4 regions of the Novosphingobium aeonii genome follow, and region 2 is predicted to be linked to each of the others. Evidence: riboswitches for the same ligand, from Rfam matches in the RefSeq annotation. Region 2 holds a riboswitch; each other region holds the start of a gene.
What was found. A riboswitch is a leader RNA that binds a small molecule or an ion and turns the genes downstream of it on or off. The one in region 2 is predicted to bind cobalamin.

Region 1 (5,893 bases), 130 kb from region 2:
CCCCCGGTGCTGAACCATCTCGGCCCTGACCCGGAGTGCGATCTTCCGCTGGCGCTGGAGCCTCAGTCATTTTCGGCCGAAGTGCTGATTTCGAACAGCTTCGCGTTCGGCGGGCTGAACGCGGTGCTGGTGGGGAGACGGGCATGACCTCGGCTATCGCGCATATCAATCGCATCGGCACCGCCAATCCGCCTTTCGCGGTTCACGATGCTTTCGTGCGCTTCGTCAGCGCAGAGCTGGCCGATGCACGGTCTCGCCGCCTGTTCGAGCGCATGGCCGCCCGCTCCGGCATCGCGCAGCGCTATTCCTTCCTCGAACCGGTGACGCTTGCCGATGGCACGATAACCGATACGGCGGGCTTTTATGGGACGGGGGCGTGGCCATCGACCGGGCAGCGCATGGCGCTTTACGAACGCGACGCGCCCCGTCTGGCCTTCGCCGCGATAGAGGCGCTGGAAATCGACATCGCCGCGGCGGGGATCACGCACCTCATCGTCGCTTCCTGCACCGGCTTCATGGCGCCCGGGCTGGACCAGGCGATCGTTGCCGGCGCCGGACTCGATCCCGGCGTGGAGCGGACGGTGGTGGGTTTCATGGGCTGTTATGCGGCCGTCAATTCCCTGCGGCTGGCGCATCATATCGTCCGTTCGACGCCGGAGGCGCGGGTGCTGGTGGTGACGCTTGAACTCTGTACGATCCATTTCCAGCGGAGCGGCGATCTGGCGAACCTGCTGGCGATGCTATTGTTCGGCGATGGGGCTGCGGCGGCTTTGGTGACGGCGCGGCCGGAAGGGATCGCCCTGCGCGATTTTCGGGCGGTGACGATACCGGGCACGGCCGATGCCATCACATGGTCGATCCGCGATCAGGGGTTCGACATGCACCTTGGCGGAGAAGTGCCGGCCCGCATCGCCGAGGCTCTTGCGGCGGATGCCTCCCGCGGAGACGACCGGGGGCTCCTGCGCGGCGCTTCACCCGGTGATGTCGCGTTATGGGCGGTCCACGCGGGCGGCCGCACGGTGCTGGATGCCGTGGAGCACGGCCTTGGCTTACCCGCCGAGGCGCTGCTGCCTTCGCGAACGGTGCTGCACGATCACGGCAACATGTCCTCGGCGACATTGATGTTCATCCTTTCGCGGATGCTGTCGGGCTCGGGCGAGGGAGATGGGCTGGCGCTGGCCTTCGGGCCGGGCATGGCGGCGGAGAGCTTCCGCTTCACCCTGGAACGCTGACATGGCCGATGTCCTCGTGGTCGGCGGGGGGCTTGCAGGCGGGGCGGCGGCCTGCCTGCTGGCGCGGCAGGGGCGGGACGTGCTCCTGCTGGAACGGGAGCATGGGCCGCATCACAAGGTCTGCGGCGAATTCCTCTCGGTGGAGGCGGCGGCGCATCTGCGCCAGCTTGGCGTGGACCCCGCTTCGCTGGGCGGTGTGCCGATCCAGCGGATCAGGCTGGTTTCGGGCACTGTGGAAGCGGAGGCGCCGCTGCCCTTCGGTGCCTGGGGCCTCAGCCGCCATGTGCTGGACGAGGCGCTGTTGAGGGAGACCATCGCAGCCGGCGCGCGGGTGGAGCGGGGCGTCAGGGTACTCGAACTCGGCGGCTGCGTGGCCCGCACGAGCGAGGGGGACCGAGAGGGGGAGTATCTGCTGCTGGCAAGCGGCAAGCTGCCCCTGCGCGAAAGAGGCACGGCGTCCACGGGGCGGGCGGAGGCTGGTTTCGTGGGGTTCAAGATGCATTACCGCCTTGCCCCTGCCGCGATGCACCGTCTGGCGGGCACGATCATGCTCTTTCTGTTCGGCGGCGGTTATGCGGGACTTCAGATGGTGGAGGGTGGACGGGCCAACTTGTGCCTCGTCGTGCGCCGCAGCCGTCTTGCGCAGTCCGGCGGGGACTGGACGGGCCTGCGCGCCCGGCTGGACGAGATCGCGGCGCTGCGCGAAATGCTGGCCGATGCGGAGCCGCTGTTCGACCGTCCTGTAACGATCGCCAACCTGAACTACGGCATGGCCCCGGCCCGGACCGCGAACAGCCGGGTGCTGCGGCTGGGAGACCAGTGGGCGATGACCGCCTCGCTCACCGGGGACGGCATGGCCATCGCCCTGCGCAGTGCCTTCGTCGCCGCGCAAAGCGTGATGGCGGGCGAGGACGCGCGGCGATACGACTGCAGGCTCGCCGCGGAGGTTCGCGGTCAGGTCCGGCGGGCCATGGCGTTCCAGAACATGCTGGACCATCCGGTCCTGCGGCAGGCCGGGTGCCACGCGGCCCGGTCCTTTCCTGCGCTGCTGACAATGGCCGCGCGCGCAACCCGCCTGCGCGAATGGAGATGACAGCGGGGCGGGAGCGCCGAAGGGGCGCTCGCCTTTGCCGCCGTGATCTACTCCTCGTCAGCCGGTTCCCCGTCTCCGCGCGCGTAATGGCCCACCAGCATTCCGGCGGCCAGGACATGGTCCTTGATCGCCGCCAGGAATTCCGAACGGCCCGGGTTCGTTTCCAGCACGGGCGCGCGGGAAAGCGCGAAGAGCTGGAACACGTAATCGTGCGTGCCGTGGCCCGGCGGGGGATCGGGCGGCAGCCAGCCTTCGGCCTGATAGCTGTTGCGCCCCACATCGCGCCCGTCCGGCGCACCGTCGTCGTCAGGGCCGATGCCGCCTTCGGGAATCGCCCGTGTGCCTGCGGGAAGGTTCCAGACGATGGCGTGGACAAGAGGCTCGGCCGCAGGAGCGTCGGGGTCTTCGACCAGCAGCGCCAGGCTGGTGGTGGCGGCAGGAACCTCGCCCCATTCCAGCGGCGGGGATATGCCTTCGCCATCGGCCGTGAAGCGGGCGGGAAGGCGCGCGCCGTTCTCGAAAGCGGGGCTCGACAGGTCTATGAAGGCGCCTTCCGGCACCAGCCCGGCGCGGACGATCGCCAGCTTGGAATGTCCCGCGCGGAAGTTGTGAAACAGGGCGCCAAGCCATTGAGGGACATGTTCGAGCATGGGATTCTCCTTCGTCTCGGTGTGCAACGTCCGGACCCGACCTGAGGTTTCGTCACCATCGGCGATGACTTCCGGGTTTCGGCAGATCATGACGCCTGCGCCGTCAGCCGCATTGATCGGGCGCAATCGGGCCGCCCGGTATCGCCGCCGCCGTGCGATATCGCCGGGATGCGCTTGCAGAGCTGCGCTGACGATTGGCATCGATCCCGTTTTGGGTTAGGCGGCACCTGCAAGCCGGATTTCGTCCGGCCTGCAACGATCGCGCGGGTGCCTTTCGGGGCTGAAATGGGAATGCGGTGCGGAGGAAACTCCCATTCCGCAGCTGTCCCTGCAACTGTAAGCGGCGAGCGAGATGCCGGGGCTCCCTCAACGGAGCCGGCCACTGGATGAAGGCGCCCATCGGCGCCGGTTCCGGGAAGGCCGCGTATCGAGCTTTGACCCGTGAGCCAGGAGACCTGCCGGCGCGTCGGTCGCTCTTGCCATGGTCCAGGGAAAGGCCAAGGCTCGGTACTCCGCGTGAGCGACGAACCTGTGCGGCTGGGGCTGCATCGGTGTGCAGGGATGGCGTATGTCGCGCCCGCCTGTCGTTGCGCACGGACCGACTTCGTCGGCAAGCCCCGGTCATCGTCGCCGCGCGCGGTTGAAAGCGTTTATGCGCGTCTCGTCGAAGCGTGCCCTTTTGAAAATCCAGCGTTCCCGCCCGGATCGCCGCACATGAGCGACTTTGCCGTGCGCGGCTGGTGCCCCAGTGCCTGGCGCCCGATGATGGCGGGCGACGGGCTGATCGTGCGCGTGCGGCCGCGCCTTGGGCGCCTGTCACGCGCGCAGGCGCTGGCGCTCTGCGCGCTGGCCCGCGAATACGGCAGCGGGGCGATCGACCTCAGCCGCCGTGCCAATCTCCAGATCCGGGGTGTGACCGAAGCCGGTTGGGCGGCCCTGCTGGAGCAACTGGTGGCGCTGGAACTGGTGGATGCCCGGCCCGATACCGAAAACCGCCGCAATATCCTCGTCGCGCCGGACTGGACGGCGGGGGACGACACGTTCCGGATCGCCGAGGCGCTGGCCAGTGCGCAGGTTCGCCTGCCGGAACTGCCGGGAAAGATGGGTTTCGCCGTGGACGCCGGAGCCGCGCCGATCCTGGGGGGAAGCCCGGCGGACTTTCGGATCGAACGGGGCGAAGGCGGCTGGCTCATCCTGCGCGCGGATGGCCGGGCGCTGGGGATTCCCGTTGCCGTGGACGAAGCGGTCGGCGCGCTGGTCGAACTGGCGGAATGGTTCGTCGCCTCCGGCGGGATCGCATCCGGCAGGATGGCGCGCCACCGTGCCGAGCTGCCGGGCTGGGCCAGGGGATGGGTCTCTCCCGCATCGCCGCGTCCGGTCATCGGCCCCGGCGCCCATGCCATGGGCCATGCCTGCGGCGCCGCTTTCGGCAGCGTGGAGGCGGCGGCGCTGGCCTCGCTCGTCACACGTTCCGGGGCGGCGGCCTTGCGGATCACCCCGTGGCGGGTGCTTCTTCTGGAAGGCGCGAACCCGCTCCCCGATCCTGTCGGGGATGGCTTTGTCAGCGATCCTACCGATCCGGCCATGCGCGTGGACGCCTGCCCCGGAGCACCGCTGTGCCCGCAGGCGACCGTGGCGACGCGGCCGCTGGCCTTGCGGCTGGCCGCGCACGTTCCGGGCCGCCTTCACGTCTCCGGCTGCGCCAAGGGCTGTGCGCGTTCCGCCCCTGCAAGCGTCACGCTGACCGGGCGAAACGGCCGCTTCGACCTTTCCATCGATGCCGCTGCCGGAGACCCGCCATGCCGGTCCGGCCTCGATCTCCCACAACTGCTCGCCCATTTCGGAGCCGAATGATGCCTCATCTTTATGAAACCGATGGCGCGGCGATCTACCGCCAGTCTTTCGCGACCATCCGTGCCGAGGCCGATCTCCAGCGTTTCACGCGTGAGGAAGAGCGTATCGCGGTGCGCATGATCCATGCCTCGGGCATGGTCGAACTGGCCGCTCATATACGGTTCTCCGCGGGCTTCGCCGAAGCCGCGATCGCGGCTGCAGCGCGCGGGGCTCCGGTGCTCTGCGATGCGCGCATGGTGACGGAAGGCATCACCAGATCGCGCCTTCCCGCCGGCAATCCGGTGATCTGCACGCTGCACGACCCGGCGGTTCCCGATCTGGCGAAAGCCATGTCCAACACGCGCTCGGCCGCGGCGCTCGAACTGTGGCGGCCGCATCTGCAGGGGGCGCTGGTGGCGATCGGCAATGCGCCGACAGCGCTGTTCCATTTGCTGAACATGCTGGAAGACCCCGCCTGTCCGCGCCCGGCGGCGATCATAGGGTGTCCGGTCGGCTTTGTCGGCGCGGTGGAGTCCAAGGCCGCGCTGTGGGAGGCGATGCCGGTGCCCTGCTGCATCGTCGAGGGGCGGCTGGGCGGCAGCGCCATCACCGTGGCCGCGATCAACGCCATCGGGAGCCGCGCGGAATGAAGCCGGGCACCGTTCACGGCGTGGGCCTTGGCCCCGGCGCGCAGGACCTGCTGAGCGTTCGCGCCGACCGTCTGGTGCGCGAGGCAAGGCATGTCGCCTATTTCCGCAAGTCCGGCCGCCCCGGGCAGGCGCGCAGGATCGTCGAGGGGATGCTGCGCGAAGACGTTGTGGAATTCGCGATGGAGTATCCGGTCACGACGGAAATCCCGCTGTCCGACCCGCGCTACAACGCCTGCCTTTCCGAGTTCTACGAATATTGCGCGGGCCATGTCGCGCGGCTGGCCGGTGCGGGCGAGGATGTCGTGGTCCTGTGCGAGGGCGACCCGTTCTTCTACGGCTCGTTCATGCACCTCTACACCCGCCTGTCGGGCTCGGTGCCGACACGAGTGGTCCCCGGGATCACCGGGATGTCCGGCGCGTGGACTGCCAGCGGCG
Region 2 (5,893 bases):
CTCGACGGTATCGCCATGCGTGCGCCAAGGCTCGCCCGAAATCGCCGCCAGCGCTTCAGGCCGCGCGCCGTCCCAGCGATCGCCCATGCGGCAATCGAGCGGATCGAAGTCGAGGCCTAAGTCGATAGACATCGCGCGCAAGAGCGAGGCCTGTCCGGCATGGTCATAGCCACGCGGCGTGCGGGCCAGCGCCACCAGCAGGTCGCGCCGCAAGCGGCCTTCGGGCGACTGCGTGAAGACATGCAGACCGTCGCGAATCTGCAATTCCTTCAGTTCGCACAAGTAGTTGTCGATGGCCGAAAGCGCGTCGTCATCGTCTCCGCTGGCCCCGGCATCGCGGTCGAGGCCGTGGCTGCGCGCCAGATCGAGAATGTCCCGCCGCAAGCGGTCGAGGCGGCGCGGGTCCATCCCGGCGGCGAGGTAGTATTCGTCCACCAGCGCCTCAAGCTGCTTGAGCGGGCCATAGGTCTCGGCGCGGGTCAGGGGCGGGGTGAGGTGGTCGATCACCACCGCGCCGATCCGGCGTTTGGCCTGTGTGCCTTCGCCGGGGTCGTTGACGATGAAGGGGTAGAGCTGCGGCAGCGGCCCGGCGCAGATCTCCGGGAAGCACTCGCGCGAGAGCGAGATGGCCTTGCCGGGCAGCCATTCCAGATTGCCGTGCTTGCCGACATGGACCACCGCCTGCGCGCCGAAGTCCTGCGCCAGCCAGACGTGGAAGGCCAGATAGGCGTGCGGCGGCGGCAGGGCCGGATCGTGATAGCTGGCCTTGGGATCGATGTTATAGCCGCGCGCGGGCTGCACGGCGACGGCGAGATTGCCGAAACGGTGGACCGGCAGGCGGAATGCGCCGTCCCGCACGAAGGGGTCGGCGGATGGCGCGCCCCAGCGCTCGGCCATGGCCTTGCGCGCGTTTTCGGGCACCATTGCGAAGGCGGATTCGTAGGCCGAAAGCGGCAGCGAAACTTCGCCCGCGCGTTCCAGCGATGTCAGATCGTTGGTCACGCCGCCGGTCATCACGCGCATCAGTGCGGCGCCGTCTTGCGGAGCCTTGCCGGTGTCGTAGCCCGCCTCGGCCAGCGCGGCGACGATCGCAGCGGTGCTGGCAGGGGTGTCGAGGCCCACGCCATTGCCGATGCGTCCATCGCGGTTGGGGTAGTTCGCCAGCACCAGCGCCACACGGCGCTCGGTGGACGGCGTGCGGCGCAGGCTCGCCCAGTTAGCGGCGAGATCGGCGACGAAGGCCACCCGGTCCGGCGCGACGCGCGGGACGACGATGCCGCACTGGGTCACTTCGTCGAAACGCTCGGCCGCCTTGAAGGCGACGGCGCGGGTGAAAATGCGGCCGTCCACTTCGGGCAGCGCCACGTTCATCGCAAGGTCGCGCGGGCCAAGGCCGCGCGCGGCGCTCTGCCACTCGCTTTCCAGGACTCCCGCAAAGGCGACTTGCAGGATCGGGCAGTCCGCCTTTTCGAGAATGCCCGGCTTGCGATCGTCACCTGCGGAGGAGGAGGCGAAGCTGGTGGCGTTGACGATCACATCGGGCGCGATCTCGCCCAGCAATCCGCCCAGCCAGTCCACCGCGAAAGGTTCCCGCAAGGCGCGGACGTGAACGGCGGCGACGTTGAAGCCGCGCTCCTGCAGCGCCGCGATCATCGCGTCTACGGCGTCCAGCGTGCCCGCGATCATCAGCGCGCGGTAGAACACCAGCAGGGCGAGCGGGCGGCCTTCGGTCCAGCCTGCCTGCACTTCGGCAAGCCCGGCGCGCTCGGTGCCTGCAAGGTAGAGCCCGGCATCGGCCACGGGCACCGGATCGTCCGGCTCGCCTGCGTCATGGCCGATGGTCCGCGCGGCGGTGCGCAGGAACGAGAGGGCATTGGCCATGCCGCCCTGCCGGAGATAGTCGCGCATCCGCTCGCGGACCTCGGCGGTCAAGGTGGAGGCGCGGTCGAGTGCGGGATCGGCCTCGCGCCCATCGGCGATGGCGGCGAAGGCAATGCCGTTCTCCCGCGCGACACGGGCGATCTCGTCGATCCCGTAGCCCCAGTAGCTCTTGCCGCCGAGCAGGATCACGCAGACGAATCTGGCCTTCGCGATCACTTTCTCTACATAGAGGTCGATCGAGTAGGGATGGCGCAGTTGCAGCAGATTGGCGAGGCGAACGCTCGGCCCACCTTCCGGCAAACGCGCCGCCGCGCCCGCGAAGCAGGCGAGTTCGCTGTCCGCCACGGTGAGGATCACCATGTCGCCGGGAGACTGGTCGAGGTCGATCGCCTCCTCGCCGTTGGAGATCGTCCCCGGCGTGGCGGACAGCAGGTGCATCAGGCGTCTGCTGTAGTGGCCACGGGGCCGAGAACCCCGGCAAGCCCTGCTTCGATGGCGGTGCGGTCCAGCCCCTTCTGGCCGATGACGACGAGCTGCGTACGGCGCATTTCCTGCGGCAGCCAGGCGCGGTCGTAGAAGTGCTGGATGCGCGGACCGACGGCCTGCACGACAAGGCGGCTGGGCTTGCCGCCGACCGCGACCATGCCTTTCACGCGCAGAATGTCGTGCTCTGTGATCAGGCCGTTCAAACGGGCGAGAAGGGCGTCGAGATCGGCCACATCGCCGCCGGAAACGACGAAGCTGTCGAAGTCGTCATGGTCGTGATCCTCGTCCAGCCCGTCGATGTGCGAAGGGCGGGAATCGAGATCGTCCTCGGCAGCGGCGGTGATGCCCAGCAGCGCGGCGATATCGACGGCGCCGTGATCGGCGCGCACGATCTTCACGCCGGGGCGCGTTTCGGCCAGCACCAGCGTTTCGACATGGGCGAGGGCATCGGCATCGACGAGGTCGGTCTTGTTGAGCACGACCATGTCGGCGCAGCCCAGCTGTTCCTCGAACAGTTCTTCCAGCGGGCTTTCGTGGTCCAGCATCGGATCGGCCGCGCGGGCAGCGGCCAGTGCTGCCTCGTCAGTGGCGAAGCGGCCCGCGGCAACCGCATCGGCGTCGATCAGGGCGACCACGCCGTCAACGGTGGCGCGGGTGCGGATGTCGGGCCACTGGAAGGCCTTCACCAGCGGCTTGGGCAGGGCAAGGCCGCTGGTCTCGATGATGATGTGATCGGGCCTGTTCTCGCGGTCCAGCAGCTTCTGCATGGTCGGCAGGAAATCGTCGGCGACGGTGCAGCAGATGCAGCCGTTGGCCAGTTCGACGATATCGTCTTCCGGGCAGGCTTCGTCGTTGCAGCCCTTCACCAGTTCGCCGTCCACGCCGACATCGCCGAATTCGTTGATGATGAGGGCAAGGCGGCGGCCCTTGGCGTTTTGCAGCAGGTGGCGGATCAGCGTGGTCTTGCCGGCGCCCAGAAAGCCGGTGATGACGGTGGTGGGAACTTTGCTCATGTGTCGTCTCCCGCGCGCCAGCGACCTGAAGCGGCGGGGCTTTCCGCCGCGACCTGCGACGATTCCGGCGTGCCGCGTCGGACCGGCGCACGGGCGCCCGACGCGATATGCCGCTGCGGCCCCGGCCGCATGCATCACGTCGCTCAGACGGAAGAGTTACCGTGCCTTGGCCATCCCCTGGACCCGGGCAAGAGCGACATCGACGCAGGCAGGTTTCCTGGCTCGCGGGTCAGGGCGTGATGCACGGCCTTCCCAGGCCTCGCAGGATTTAGCGTCCGGCCCAGTGGCTGCGTCGGGAAGCGATTGTCCCGCCGCGAATGTGCATCGCGCTCACCGCTTACAGTTGCAGGGACAGCCCCGGAATCGAGCAAACTCTTTCGAGCAAAACTCTACCGGGTTCCCGTATTAAGCCCCTTGCGGGGCACCGGCGCGATCTTTGCCCGCGGCGTCCTGAAGGGCGAAACGGGCCCTGCGGCGATTAGCCGGGCAGGCCGCTGCCCGCAAGCCCCCCGGCAAGGCCAAGCGATTGCAGCCGCCATCTGCCGCTGAACGAAAACACGGTATGCGAAAGCGGCGCGATGTCTATCGCGAGCGTGGTGGAAAGCGGCAGGCAGAGCGCATGGGAAAGCGCCGCGCGCACGATCATCGGGTGCGTGATCCCGCAGGCCGGGCCGTCGTGACGGGCGATCTCGTCCATCCAGCGGCCGATCCGCTGCCGGGCGGTTTCCATCGATTCTCCCCCCGGAGCGCCGCCAAGCGGGTCTGCGATCCATGCCGAGAACGCGCCGGGTTCCTCCTCGTGCACTTGCGCAAAGGCGCGGCCGGACCAGCGGCCATGATCGATATCGGCCAGCGCGGGTTCCGTCCGCCCGGTAATCCCCATCGCCCCTGCGGTCTCGGCAGCGGCGAGGGCGGGGCTGGTGAAGGTGCTATCGCGGAAGCGATCGTTCAGCGCGGTGCGCGCCGCATCGCGCAGCCCGCCCTCGTCCAGCGGTTCGTCAGGCCCTGCAAAGCCGCCGTGACGGGCCGGGGCCGTGGCGGCGATGCAGATCAGCAGGAGGGTCGTCGCCAAGGCCTGAATTCCATCGAGGTCGTTGACGCCGCCGGTAACCCGGCCCTAAGGGAAGGCGTCGAGGATTGAAGAAGCCGGTGGAATTCCGGCGCGGTCGCGCCACTGTAATCGAACGGGAACTTCCCCGTCGAGAGCCAGACCTTCCGCCTTGGCACAGATTTTCCGGGGACGCGCAATCCCGCCAAGGAGCATGAGCATGGCTGTTTCCGCCGCAATTTTCGATGACACCTTCATTCCGGTCGAAGGCGGCAGCGCCATCCCGATCGAGGACATCGCTCCCTGGGCCGTGCTGGGCACGCTGCTGGCCCTTATCTTCCTCTATTTCGTGAGCACCGAACAGGGCGCTTTCTCCCTGTTCCAGGGCATGTACGTTCACGAATTCGTCCACGACGGCCGGCACCTCCTCGGTTTTCCCTGCCACTGAGGTAACGTCATGACCCGTCAATTGCTTTGGCGCGGAATGCTTGCCGGCATTCTGGGCGCGCTTCTGGCCACGCTTTTTGCACGCGGTTTCGCGGAACCGCAGATCGACCTCGCGATCGGTTACGAGGAAGATCACGCGGCCCACGGCGCTCTGCCCGATCACCCGGCGCCCGATCACGCCGGAATGGCGATGGCATCTGCCCCGCTCGCACACCCGCATCCGGCGGACGAAGAGGAACTCGTCAGCCGCGATACCCAGAAGGGGGCCGGCCTCGTCACCGCGCTCGCGCTTTACGGCGCGGCGGTGGGGGGCATCTTCTCGCTGGTCTTCGCATACGGCTATGGCAGGATGGGCCATCTCGGCCCGCGCAGCTTCGCACTGCTTCTGGCGGCGCTGACTTTCGTGCTGGTGGTGGTGGTTCCCGCGATCAAGTATCCGCAGACCCCGCCGGCCGTAGGCAAGCACGAGACGGTGGCGCTGCGCACGGCGGCCTATTTCGGCATGATCGCGCTGTCGCTCGGCGCGGCCGTGGTTGCCGGGCGCCTTCGCGGCAGGCTGGCGCGGCCGGGCAGGGGCTTCGATGCCACCCTGCTGGCTTTCGTCGTCTATCTCGGGATGGTCGGCCTCGGCCAGTTCCTGCTTCCCGCGATCAACGAAGTGCCTGCCGATTTCCCGGCGGTATTGCTCTGGAACTTCCGGCTCGCCTCGATGGGAACGCAGCTCGTGCTGTGGGCCACCATCGGACTGGCTTTCGGACTATGGGCGGAACGCGTGCTCAGGCGCCAGTCGGCCTGAGCACGGCCTGCCTCCCGGAAGGCTTGCTCACTCGCTCCGGTTGCCTGCCCCCGTGGGCGCCGGGCGCAGCGGCGCGCGGCTCAGCTCGTTACCGGCGCGCGTGGTCTTCTTCAGAAGTTTCAGGAAGATATCCTGTTCTTCTGATGTGAGATGAGAGACGATGTCGTCCTGCACCTTGTCCACCCATGGCGTTGCCGCGGCCAGAGCCTCGCCGCCCTGCCG
Region 3 (5,893 bases), on a different replicon from region 2:
TGCGCGAAGCTGCGCGAGATGGCGGCGCAGCAACTCGGCATGGACCCGCAGGCGGCCGAATTCGCCGATGGCGAGATTCGCGCGGGCAACCGTTCGGCACGGCTGGCCGATGCCGCGAAATCGGGCGAACTCGTTGCCGAAGAGACGATGCAGTGGGGGGATCTCGCCAAGAAGTTCCAGCAATCGACCTTCGGCGCGCACTTCGTGGAAGCGGCAGTGGATTCCTATACCGGCGAAGTCCGCGTGCGGCGAATGCTGGCGGTCTGCGCGGCCGGGCGCATCCTCAACCCCAAGACCGCGCGCAGCCAGGTGATCGGCGCGATGACCATGGGCGTGGGCGGCGCGTTGATGGAGGAACTGGCGGTGGACAAGCGTTTCGGCTTCTTCGTCAACCACGACCTTGCCGGATACGAAGTGCCGGTCCACGCCGACATTCCGCATCAGGAAGTGGTGTTCCTGGACGAGGCGGACGACAAGGTCTCGCCGATGAAGGCCAAGGGCGTGGGCGAACTCGGGCTTTGCGGCGTGGGGGCGGCAGTGGCCAACGCGGTCTACAACGCGACGGGCGTCCGCATTCGCGACTATCCGATCACGCTGGACAAGCATCTCGCGAAGCTGCCGGCGATTGCCTAGCCGAAAAGTGCCGCGATCAGTTCCGGCGCCGACGGGAAATAGAAGTGCATGTAGCTCGCGGTGAGCGAGCCCTGCCGGAATATCCGCTCGCCCTTGCGCCCGTCCGGCGTGCGGGCGAGCGCTGCGGGTTCAAGGCCGGTTTCCAGCATGGAGTAATGGAACGTGTGGCCGCGGACTGCGTGGCCGCCGAGTTCGGCTTCCTGCATGCCCAGTGCGGCAAGCCGGGGCTGCATCCTGGCCTGCGCAGGCAGCAGGCCCAGCATCGGCGCACTCGTGCCTGATGCGTCCTCCAGCCGTTCGCAGGCGTAGAGCATGCCGCCGCACTCGGCGAGGATCGGGCGTTCGGCCAGGAAATGCTCCCGTATGGCCCCGATCATCGTCCGGTTCGCGGTGAGCGCACAGAGGTGAAGTTCGGGATAGCCGCCGGGCAGCCAGAGCGCGTCGCATTCCGGCAGCGCCGTGTCGCGCAGGGGCGAGAAGAATGACAGCCGGGCGCCCGCGCTTTCGAGAAAGGCGAGGTTGGCCGGGTAGATGAACCCGAACGCCTCGTCCCGGGCCACGGCGATGCGCCGGCCCGCCAGCGAGGGCGGCGGAGCGGCGCAGCGGGGCGCGGCCGGAAAGGACACCGGTTCCGGCAGCCACAGGGCGCTTTCGGGCAGGAGATCGGCGGCGCGGTCTATCCGCGCTTCGATATCGGGGACTTCACCGGCCTGTACCAGTCCGAGATGACGTTCGGGCAGGCCGGCACCCTCGTCGCGTCGCATCGCGCCGAGCCATTGCACGCCTTCCTTCAGGCCGCGTTCCAGCAGTTCGGCATGGCGTTCGCTGCCCACGCGGTTGGCGAGCACGGCGGCGAGGGTCACATCCTCGCGGTAAGTCGCCAGACCGTGGACGAGCGCGCCGAAAGTCTGCGCCATGGAGGAACCATCCATCACCGCCATCACCGGAAGGCCGAAATGCCGGGCGAGGTCGGCGGAGGACGGGGTGCCGTCGAACAGGCCCATCACCCCTTCGACAAGGATCAGGTCGGCCTCCAGCGCCGCTTCGTGCAGCAGCGCGCGGCACTGGTCTTCGCCGCACATGAACAGGTCCAGCTGGTGGACGGGCGCGCCGCTGGCGATCTCGTGGACCATCGGGTCGAGGAAGTCCGGCCCGCACTTGAACACCCGCACCCGGCGCCCGGCACGGACATGGCGGCGGGCGAGGGCGGCGGTCACCAGCGTCTTGCCCTGTCCCGAGGACGGCGCGGCGACGAGCAGGGCGGGGCAGGCGGTCATCGGGCAGCCACCGCGCGGAGGCACGGATATCGCCCGGACGGAAAGGCTCGGCAGTGGTGCATGATGGTTCGGTTCCCCCCTTCCGGCGGCCGGACCTATGGCACTTCGCAAGGCTGCGCAAGCAGCGCGCTCTTGCACGCCAGACCGCCACCCGATAGGGCCGCCGCTGCGACAGGTTCCCCGCGAGGGGATCAAAAGGGAACGCGGGTTCAAGACCCGGGCTGCCCCTGCAACTGTAAGCGGAGAGCCGTGCGGCCATTTCGCCATTGGGGGTGCAAATCCCTGAGAAGGCGGCCGAAACGGCATTGACCCGTGAGCCAGGAGACCTGCCTGCCGCAGTCGTTCTTCGACCGGACAGGGTGAGCCGGGCGAACGGGGCTATCCTCGCGCAACGACAGCCACTGCCGTGCCGGCTCCCGGCGCGAAAGGGCCTGTCGTCGCCTGCCGAACGACTGCCGCCTTTCGCGTGAGTGCCGACCCGGCCGGGTTCGACGCTCGCTTGAAGGACATGCCGTGAACTGCCGAATACCCGCCGCCAGCACCCTTGCTCTTGCGCTGGCCTGTCACCCTCTCGCGGCGCTGGCCGAGGAGGCCGATGCCGCGTCCTCCGGCGAGCGCATCGTCGTTACCGCGCTGCGCACGCCGGTTGCGGCCGACCGCGTGGCCGATACTGTCACCGTGCTGGACGAGGCGCAGATCGTCGCCGCCCAGCCCATCGCGCTGACCGACGCGCTGCTGCGCACGCCCGGCATCAGCCTGTCGCGCAACGGTGGCTACGGCACCACCACCTCGCTGCGCATTCGCGGCGCCGATGCCGGGCAGACCGTCATGGTGATCGACGGGATGCGCCTGTCCGATGCCTCCTCGACGGCGGGGGGATACGGTTTCGCCAACCTGTTCGTCGACGATATCGACCGCATCGAGATATTGCGCGGCCCGCAGTCCATCCTGTGGGGCAGCGATGCCATCGGCGGGGTCGTCAATGTCAGCACTCGCCGTCCCACCGAGCCGCTGGAAGGCAGCTTCGCGCTGGAGGCCGGAACCCACGATACCGTTTCGGCCCGCGCCGGGATGGGAGGCACCTCCGAGGCGATCGACTGGCGGATTTCGGCCTCCCGCTTCACCACCGACGGCATCTCGGCCCGCTCCAACGGCACCGAGGACGATGGCTACCGGCGCAGTTCCGCAAGCGGCACCATGACCTTCCGCCTTGCGCCGGGCGTCTCGCTGGACCTGCGCGGCTACTGGTCGGATTCGAAGAACGATTTCGACGGCACCTCGGGCGATTCACGGGCCTATGGCCGGACCGGGGAATGGTCGGGCTATGCCGGGCTCAATTTCGAACTGGCGGGCGGCAGGCTGGCCAACCGCGTCGCCGTGCTCCAGACCGAGACCGACCGCGAGAACTACGACCCCGCGCGGACGATCCGCCCCATCACCTTCGACGCCCATGGCCGCGTGCGCCGCTTCGAGTACCAGGGCACTTACGCGTTCGCGGACGAGGTGCAGGTCGTGTTCGGCGCCGAGCGCGAGGAGCAGCGGATGACCACCGCCTCGCCCTCCAACAGCACGGCGGCCTATGTTCTCACCCCCACCACGGCGGATACGGACAGCGTCTACGGCGAACTGCGCCTGACACCGCTGGCCGGGCTGACGCTCAACGGGGGCGCGCGCTACGATCACCAGTCGCGCTTCGGCGGCAGCACGGTGTTCAGCGCGGGCGCGGTCTATACGCCCAACGCCGGCGCCACGGTGCTGCGCGCCAGCTATGACGAGGGTTTCAAGGCGCCCTCGCTCTATCAGCTGTTCAGCCTCTATGGCGCGGCGGATCTCAGGCCCGAGAAGGCCAGGGGCTGGGAAGTGGGCGCGGAACAGGGTTTCGGCGAAGTGCTGCGCCTTTCCGCGACTTGGTTCGAGCGGGACACCGACAACCTGATCGATTTCGCCTATTGCCCGACCAGCGGCGCCCTGCCGGACGTGTGCTACGTTCCCGGCACCACGACATCGCGCTTCGGCTATTACGCCAACGTCAAGGCGAGCCACGCGCGCGGGCTGGAACTGGCGGCTTCGGCCAGATGGGGAATCCTCTTCGCCCAGGGCAACTACAGCTTGATAGAGGCGGAGGACCGTACAGCGGGCAGCAGCACTTACGGCCGCCAGCTCCAGCGCGTGCCCCGGCACCTCGCCAATGCCGAGGCCGGCGTGGACCTGCCGCAGGGCCTGCGCGCCAGCGTGGCCGCGCGCTATTCGGGCGAGAGCTACAACGCCGCCACCGGCACCGCCATGCTCGGCGACTACTGGCTGGTGGACCTGCGCGCGCAGTGGCAGGTCAGGGAAGGCCTGATTCTTCAAGGACGTATCGAAAACGTGGGCAACGAGAATTATGAGACCGTGAGCGGCTACGGCACGCTCGGCCGCACCTTGTACCTCGGGCTGAGGAGCCGGTTCTGATGCTGCGCCCCGTCGAACCCGGTCCCGCCGTGCTGGTGTGCAGCACATGCCGCCACTCCGCCGAGACACGCGATGACGAAAACGGCCAGCGCGGCGGTGCGCTGCTGGCCGAGGCCATGCGCGACGTGCAGGCGGCGGAGCCCGACCTGCAGGGCGTTGCCGTCCACGAGATGCCCTGCCTCTTCGCCTGCCAGCGCCATTGCACCGTGGCGATCCGGGCGCCGGGCAAGCTCGGCTATGTGCTGGGTGACTTCGCGCCGGACGAGCAGGCTGCCCGTGCGATCCTCGAATATGCCGTACGCCATGCCGCCAGCGAGGAAGGCCAGGTGCCTTATCGGGAGTGGCCGCAGGGCGTGAAGGGCCACTTCATCACCCGCACTCCGCCTGAAGGTTTCATCTGCTCATGATCCGTTTCGCCGATCCTGCCGCCTTCGCGGCGTCACTCGCCCGGCTTCCCGCGCCCGATGCGGCGGCTACCGAGGCCGCCCGCGCGCGCCAGTCGGAACTGACCAAGCCGCTGGGCTCGCTCGGCCGGCTGGAGGAGATCGCGGTGTTCATGGCCGGCTGGCAGGGCCGCGAACGTCCGCGCGCCGATCTGATCCGCGCCGTGATCTTCGCAGGCAACCACGGCGTCGCCGCACGCGGGGTGAGCGCCTATCCGCCCGAAGTGACGGTGCAGATGGTCGCCAACTTCCGAGCCGGAGGCGCGGCGATCAATGCGCTGACCGCGGCCTGCGGGGCCGAACTTGCTGTGGTTCCGCTCGATCTTGACCGACCGACCGGCGACATCACCTGCCTGCCCGCCATGAGCGAGGCGGATTGCCTGGCCGCGCTCAACGCCGGTGCGGCTGCGGTAGCGGCGGATACCGAACTGCTGTTCGTGGGAGAGATGGGCATCGGCAACACCACGCCTGCCGCCGCGCTCGCCGCGCAGGTCTTCGGGGGCGAGGCGGCGGACTGGATCGGGCGAGGCACCGGGCTCGACGATGACGGGCTGGCGCGCAAGGCCGCGGCGGTGGCGGCCGCGCTTTCGCTGCACGGCCGGCATTGCGGCACCGCCTTCGAGACCTTGCGCCGTCTCGGCGGACGGGAGATCGCCGCCATGGCGGGCGCGGTGCTGGCGGCGCGGCACTTGCGGGTGCCGGTCCTGCTCGACGGGTTCATCACTTGCGCGGCGATGGCGCCGCTGCTCGCCGACAATGACGCGTTTCTGGCGCACTGCCTTGCCGCGCACTGTTCGGCCGAAGCGGGCCATGCCCGCCTGCTCGATCGTTTCGGCCTCGATCCTTTGCTTCAACTGGGCATGAGGCTGGGCGAAGGCTCGGGCGCGGCGGTGGCGGCGCAGATCGTGCGTTCGGCGCTCGCCGCGCACAATGGCATGGCAACTTTCGCCGAAGCGGCGGTTGCGGGCAAAAATGCGGGCAGGGACGCGGAAACGGCGCAGGCGTGAGCGGGATCCTCGTCCACCTGATGCGGCATGGGGCGCCGCAGGAGCCGGGCCTGCTGCTCGGCCACCGCGACGATGCGCCGAC
Region 4 (5,893 bases), on a different replicon from region 2:
AGTCCGACGCTCCCGACGCTGCCAAGCAGCACGCCGAGAAGACCGCCGAAGCGGTGGCCGCGAACTGGGCCAGCGCCCCGGTCGAAGAAGTGACGAAGACCAGCAAGGGCACCGCCCGGGTCGACGGCAAGGCGATCGCCTATACCGCCACCGCTGGCACCCTCACCATCCGCGACGCGCAGGGCAAGCCCACCGCGAGCGTGTTCTACACCGCCTATACCGCGCCGGGCAAAAACCGCCCCGTCACCTTCTTCTACAACGGCGGCCCCGGCTCGGCGAGCCTCTGGCTGCGCATGGGCAGCTTCGCGCCCGACCATGTGCGCACCGGCAACCCCGAAGCCGTCCGCCCCGCGCCCTTCGACGTCGGCCCCAATCCCGACAGCCTGATCGGCAGCACCGACATGGTCTTCCTCGACGCGGTGGGCGCCGGCTATTCGCGCGCCCTGGGCGATGCCAAGCCTGCCGATTTCTACGGTGTGGACCAGGACGTGGATGCCTTCGCCAAGGCGATCATCCGCTACACCACCAAGAACGCGCGCTGGGGCAGCCCCAAGTACATCTTCGGCGAAAGCTACGGCACGACCCGCTCGGGCGCGCTGGCCTACCAGCTTGAGGATCGCGGCATGGCGCTGAACGGCGTGGTGCTACTTTCGTCGATCATGAACTACGGCATCCGCCAGAGCGGCTTCGACAATATCTACGTCGGCTACCTGCCCACCTATGCCGCCGTCGCCTGGTATCACGGCCGCGTGGCGGATCGTCCGGCGACCGTGGACGAGTTCGTCGAACAGTCCCGCCAGTTCGCCAACGGCGCCTATGCCGCCGCGCTCGCCAAGGGCCAGGACATCACCCCGGAAGAGGAAGACGCCGTAGCCCGCCAGCTCAGCCGCTTCACCGGCCTTTCGGTGGACTATGTGAAGCAGGCGAACCTGCGCGTCGATCTCGGCCGTTTCCGCAAGGAACTGCTGCGCGGCGGGCGCGAGACGGTGGGTCGCTTCGACGGCCGCTACAAGGGTCTCGATGCCGATGCGGCCGGTGAAAGCCCCGAGTACGACCCTTCGGACACCGCGATCAGCGGCCTCTATGTCGGCAGCTTCCTTGACCAGCTGACCACCACGCTCGGCTACAAGACCGATCTCGACTACCGCCTGAGCGCGCGCGAGGGCGGCCCGGTGGACTGGGACTGGACGCATGAGCCGCCCGCCGGACGCAAACAGAACGTCGCCGACGTGACCGCAGACCTCAGCACCGCGATGCGCATCAACCCGCACCTGCGCGTGCTTTCGCTCAACGGCTACTACGACATGGCAACGCCGTTCTTCTCGACCGAGCGCGACCTCAAGCACATGATGCTGGCGCCGGCGCTGCGCCAGAACCTGCAGTTCAAGTACTATCCGGCAGGCCACATGGTCTATCTGAACCCCGAGGCGCTGCACCAGATGCGCCTCGACATGGAGCGCTACTACGCCGAGGGCGCGCGCTGACATCCTCTTGCGGGGCGGCGACGATCCGCCGCCCCGCTCTCCCCCCGATTTCCCTCCATCCCGAACGCCGCGGCGGTGACTGGCGCATGGAGGATTGCCCCCGCCCGCATCGCCCGCTACCAGCGCTTCCGCCCGGATTCGTCTGACGAGCCGGGCGAATGATCGCGTCGGTGCCTCGAAAGAGGCTTAATAGGGAACGCGGTGAGAGGGCTTTGCCGCCTTCGAATCCGAGGCTGTCCCTGCAACTGTAAGCGGCGAGCGCGATGTACATCACGCGGCGGGCAAGGCGCCCATGCCGCAGCCACTGGGCCGGACGCTAAATCCTGCGAGGCCTGGGAAGGCCGTGCATCAAGCGATGACCCGTGAGCCAGGAGACCTGCCGGCGTCCGGTCGCTCTTGCTTTGGTCCAGGGGATGGCCGGGGCACGGTGATTTCTCCGTCTGAGCGACGAACGAGCGGCAGGGGCCGCACGGTGCGCTGAACGGTCGCCTTTCCATGGGCGCCCGGCCGGTCGGTGCGCCGGCCGTTCGCAAACGGCAGTCCCCTGCTTCGGATCGCTGGCGCCCGGCAGGGGAATGAAGATGAATTTCGCAAAGGTTTCGCACGCGGCGCTTGCCGCGGCGCTGGCGCTCGCCTGGAGCACGCCGGTTTTCGCCGGGGAACGCGCCGACGGCGACGGCGAGGACGGCGCCATCGTCGTCACCGGCCAGAGCCTTGAGGAAACGCTGCCGCAGGAACTTTCCCGCTACGGCAACGACATGGCCGTCGTGGAGGGCAGGCAGATTCGCGACAGCGGCGCAGTGGACGTGGTGAAAGCGCTCGATTCGGTGCCCGGCCTCTACATTCGCGGCCGCAACGGGCCGTTCACTTACGTCGATGTCTCGCTGCAGGGTTCGCGCACGCAGGACGTGCTCTGGACGATGGACGGCATCCGGCTGAACAACCGGCTCTACGGCAGTACCTCGCCCAACGACACCCTGCCCGCCAGCATGATCGAGCGGATCGAGGTGCTGCGCGGCGGCGAGAGCCTGTTCTACGGCACCCAGGCCTCGGCCGGGATCATCAACGTGGTGACGCGCGGCTTCACGGACGACTTCAACGGGCAGGTCAACGCCTCGGTCGATTCGTGGGGCGGCACCAGCTTCGACGGCTACCTGCGCGGCGCGGCGGGCGGGCATCGGTTCGTGGCCTATGCCTCGCGCAACCGCTCCGAGGGATACATGCCCTACAGCGCCTACCAGCCCAGCCTTACCGATCGCCGGCTCGGCTACGACTTGTGGTCCGCAGGCCTCAAGTACCAGTACGACCTCGCCCCCGATCTCGCGCTCAATCTCCAGTACCAACACACCGAGGCGAAGCTCGACAACCTTTCGCCCACCCGCATCCGCGAGAGCCGGAACGACCGCAACGAGGAGATCGCCAGCGCCCGGCTGGACTATACCGGCAGCGACACCGTGCAGTTCTTCCTCAAGGGCTATTTCCACGACTGGAAGACCGCCTACATCCAGATCCGCAACTCGCTTCCCGATCACGATCCGCAAGTGATCTACCCGGCAGGCACGTTCTGGGGCTACCGCGACTGGGGCGGTAGCGCGGTGGTCAAGCTGCATCCGCACCGGGGTTTGGAGTACCTGCTGGGCTACGACTTCCAGAACTTCTCCGGCCGGGACGACGTGCTGCTGATCGCGCCGACCAGCGAACAGGTCCACGCCGCCATCGCGCAGATCCGCACGACCGACGAGATATCCTCGAAGGGCCGGATCGCCGCCGGGCTGCGGCATAACCGCACGGACGGCGCAAGGAAGACGATCTGGAACGTCTCGGGCCGCTACGATTTTGCCGAAGCGCTTTATGTGGAGGCGAATGGCGGCACCTCGTTCGTCCTGCCCGACGCCTCCCAGCTCTACGGCAACGACCCCTGCTGCGAAACCGGCAACCCGAACCTCAAGCCCGAGCACAGCGTGAATCTCAACGCATCGCTGGGCGGCGCGGCGACCCTGCCGGGTGTCCGCTTCGGCTGGAAGGCGACCTACTTCAACCGCAGCATCACCGACCTCATCGATTCGACTTACGACGATCCGGCCTATCCCAACGGCACCTACATCAACGTGCGCGACAAGGTCCGTTCGCAAGGGGCCGAAGCGGAAGTGACGGCGCAGCTGGAAAGCGGCTGGAGCCTCGCGGCAAGCTACACTCATGCCCGCGTCCGCAATGAGGGCAGTTCGGTCCAGCGGGACCGCAATCCCGCGCAATATGCCAAGGGAACGCTGGCCTATTCCCCGGAAGACCGGCCATTCGGCGCCAACCTGGCGGTCAACTGGATCGGCGATGTCTGGTCCACCGCATCGGGCTTCGGGCGGATGAACTACGGCAACTACGTACTCGTCGATCTCGGCGGCCACTTCTACGTCGACGGCGAGGCGCGCCGGAATCGCTTCGGCGTCAATGTCGAGAACCTGTTCGACAAGGCCTATGCCACGCGCGGCTATGCCTCCGCCGTCACCGATGCCGGCACGCTTGACGGGAGCAACAGCCGCTTCCTTTACTTCAACCGTGGTGTGCCGCGCACGCTGCGGGTGAGCTACGGGTTGAGCTTCTAGGCCATGCCCCGCGCTGTCCTGATCGCGCATCGCTGGCTCGGCGTCTTCGTCGGCCTGCTGATGACGCTGTGGTGCCTGTCCGGCTTCGTGATGATCTACGTGGATTATCCGAGGCTCGAACCCGGAGCGCAGGTGCGGGGGCTCGCGCCCCTGCGCCTGCCGGCGCAGGCCGCCTTGGGAGCGGTGGATATTCCCGCAGACCTCCCGATAACTTCGGCGCGCGTGGAAATGCGCGCCGGTCGCCCGGTGCTGCGCGTGGTTCCGGCCGCATCGGCGGCTCGCCCGATCCCGCAGATGAGAACCACGCCCGCCGCCTTCGACCTGGAAACCGGCCGCCCGCTCGGGCCGCCCTCGCCTACCGAATTGCGCCGGATCGCCGCCGACTTCGCGAAAGGCCACGGGATCGCCTCGTCCGCCCAGCCCCCGACCGAAACCGGGATGGACCAGTGGACCGTCCAGACCTATCGCCGCAACGCCCCGCTCTACCGCGCCGATTATGGCGATCCGGCCGGAACCGAAATCTACATCTCCGGCACATCGGGCGAAGTGGTGCAGCGGACCACGCGGTTCCAGCGGTTCTGGGGCTGGCTGGGCGCGGTGCCGCACTGGCTCTATCCCACGATCCTGCGGCAGGACGGCGCCTTGTGGAGCCAGGTCGTGATATGGACCTCGCTGGCCGGATGCTTTCTCACCATGACCGGCATCTGGGCCGGTATCGTGCGCGTGCGGCGGCGGCGAGACGGCACGATCGGATCGCCCTACAAGGGCCTGTGGTGGTGGCACCACGTGTTCGGGCTGTTCTTCGGCCTGCTGACGCTGACATGGGCGGCGAGCGGACTGCTATCCATGAACCCATGGGGCCTGCTCGACAGCATGGGCGGCTTCGCAGAGCGCCAGCGTCTTGCCGGCACGCCGCGCTGGAGCGAGATGCGCGGCGCCCTTTCCGCCGCTACGAAGGTCTCACAACCACTGGCCGGTACCGCGGTGCGGATCGAGACCGCGCCGCTCGGCGGGCGCATGTTCCTCCTCGCGGTGAACGCCGATGGCGAGACCCGCCGCTTCGACGCGAAGGGAACTGCCGCGCCCCTGCGCGAGCAGGAACTGCGCGCGGCGCTGGCGGGCACGCCGCAGCTCGCCTCGCTGGACCTGCTGGCTGAGGAGGACGCCTACTATTACGGCCGCAAGTCCCCCGCCCGCCTGCCGGTCTGGCGTGCGGTGCTGAAGGACGGCGAACAGACGCGGCTCTACATCGATGCCGCCTCCGGCCAGTTGCTGCGCGCTTTCGATCGCAACGGGCGCAGCTACCGCTGGCTCCAGGACGGCTTGCACAGCCTGGACTTCCCGGTGCTGCGCAAGCGTCCCTGGTGGGATCTCGTGGTGCTTCCCCTGCTGGCCGCCGTCACTCTCGTCTGCGCGACGGGGACGTGGATGGCATGGAACAAGGTCCGTCGCGACTGGCGCCGCTGGCGCCGGCGCAGACGCCCCGCCGGATCTCGCTAGGCTTCCACCCGGGCGAGCTTGGCGAACATCGCCGTCGACATCGGCTGCGCGCGCAGGAACCCCTGATAATAGGCGCAATGCTCACGGGCGACGACCTTGCGCTGGGCCTCTTCCTCGATACCCTCGGCGATCACTTCGAGGTCCAGCGCCTTCGCCATGGCGACGATGGCGCGCAGCACCGCCACGTCGCGCTTGTCGGTGGTGATGCCGTCGATCATCGCGCGGTCCAGCTTGAGATAGTGGATCGGCAAGACCTTGAGATAGCGGAAATTGCAGAAACCGGCGCCGAAATCGTCAAGCGCGATGCGG

Region 1: linked by a shared signal. The riboswitch ahead of ACLIMP_RS19325 (ferredoxin-like domain-containing protein) and the one ahead of cobW (cobalamin biosynthesis protein CobW) in region 2 are both predicted to bind cobalamin.
Region 3: linked by a shared signal. The riboswitch ahead of ACLIMP_RS00495 (TonB-dependent receptor plug domain-containing protein) and the one ahead of cobW (cobalamin biosynthesis protein CobW) in region 2 are both predicted to bind cobalamin.
Region 4: linked by a shared signal. The riboswitch ahead of ACLIMP_RS09340 (TonB-dependent receptor plug domain-containing protein) and the one ahead of cobW (cobalamin biosynthesis protein CobW) in region 2 are both predicted to bind cobalamin.

Annotation. Positions count from the first base shown of each region.
Region 1 is NZ_CP176833.1:842,171-848,063, forward strand. Features, by position in the region: gene ACLIMP_RS19305 (beta-ketoacyl-[acyl-carrier-protein] synthase family protein) at 1-147, shown strand, start outside; gene ACLIMP_RS19310 (type III polyketide synthase) at 144-1,232, shown strand; gene ACLIMP_RS19315 (NAD(P)/FAD-dependent oxidoreductase) at 1,234-2,325, shown strand; gene ACLIMP_RS19320 (YbhB/YbcL family Raf kinase inhibitor-like protein) at 2,373-2,975, opposite strand; cobalamin riboswitch at 3,224-3,452, shown strand; gene ACLIMP_RS19325 (ferredoxin-like domain-containing protein) at 3,690-4,829, shown strand; gene ACLIMP_RS19330 (precorrin-8X methylmutase) at 4,829-5,458, shown strand; gene ACLIMP_RS19335 (precorrin-2 C(20)-methyltransferase) at 5,455-5,893, shown strand, end outside.
Region 2 is NZ_CP176833.1:972,435-978,327, forward strand. Features, by position in the region: gene cobN (cobaltochelatase subunit CobN) at 1-2,319, opposite strand, end outside; gene cobW (cobalamin biosynthesis protein CobW) at 2,319-3,380, opposite strand; cobalamin riboswitch at 3,571-3,823, opposite strand; gene ACLIMP_RS19845 (histidine phosphatase family protein) at 3,859-4,452, opposite strand; gene ACLIMP_RS19850 (CbtB domain-containing protein) at 4,649-4,876, shown strand; gene ACLIMP_RS19855 (CbtA family protein) at 4,886-5,671, shown strand; gene ACLIMP_RS19860 (MarR family winged helix-turn-helix transcriptional regulator) at 5,699-5,893, opposite strand, start outside.
Region 3 is NZ_CP176832.1:88,235-94,127, reverse strand. Features, by position in the region: gene paoC (aldehyde oxidoreductase molybdenum-binding subunit PaoC) at 1-633, shown strand, start outside; gene ACLIMP_RS00500 (cobyrinic acid a,c-diamide synthase CobB) at 630-1,934, opposite strand; cobalamin riboswitch at 2,067-2,258, shown strand; gene ACLIMP_RS00495 (TonB-dependent receptor plug domain-containing protein) at 2,424-4,361, shown strand; gene ACLIMP_RS00490 (DUF1636 domain-containing protein) at 4,361-4,768, shown strand; gene cobT (nicotinate-nucleotide--dimethylbenzimidazole phosphoribosyltransferase) at 4,765-5,811, shown strand; gene ACLIMP_RS00480 (histidine phosphatase family protein) at 5,808-5,893, shown strand, end outside.
Region 4 is NZ_CP176832.1:1,905,106-1,910,998, reverse strand. Features, by position in the region: gene ACLIMP_RS09345 (S10 family peptidase) at 1-1,484, shown strand, start outside; cobalamin riboswitch at 1,638-1,882, shown strand; gene ACLIMP_RS09340 (TonB-dependent receptor plug domain-containing protein) at 2,066-4,084, shown strand; gene ACLIMP_RS09335 (peptidase) at 4,088-5,584, shown strand; gene ACLIMP_RS09330 (bifunctional diguanylate cyclase/phosphodiesterase) at 5,581-5,893, opposite strand, start outside.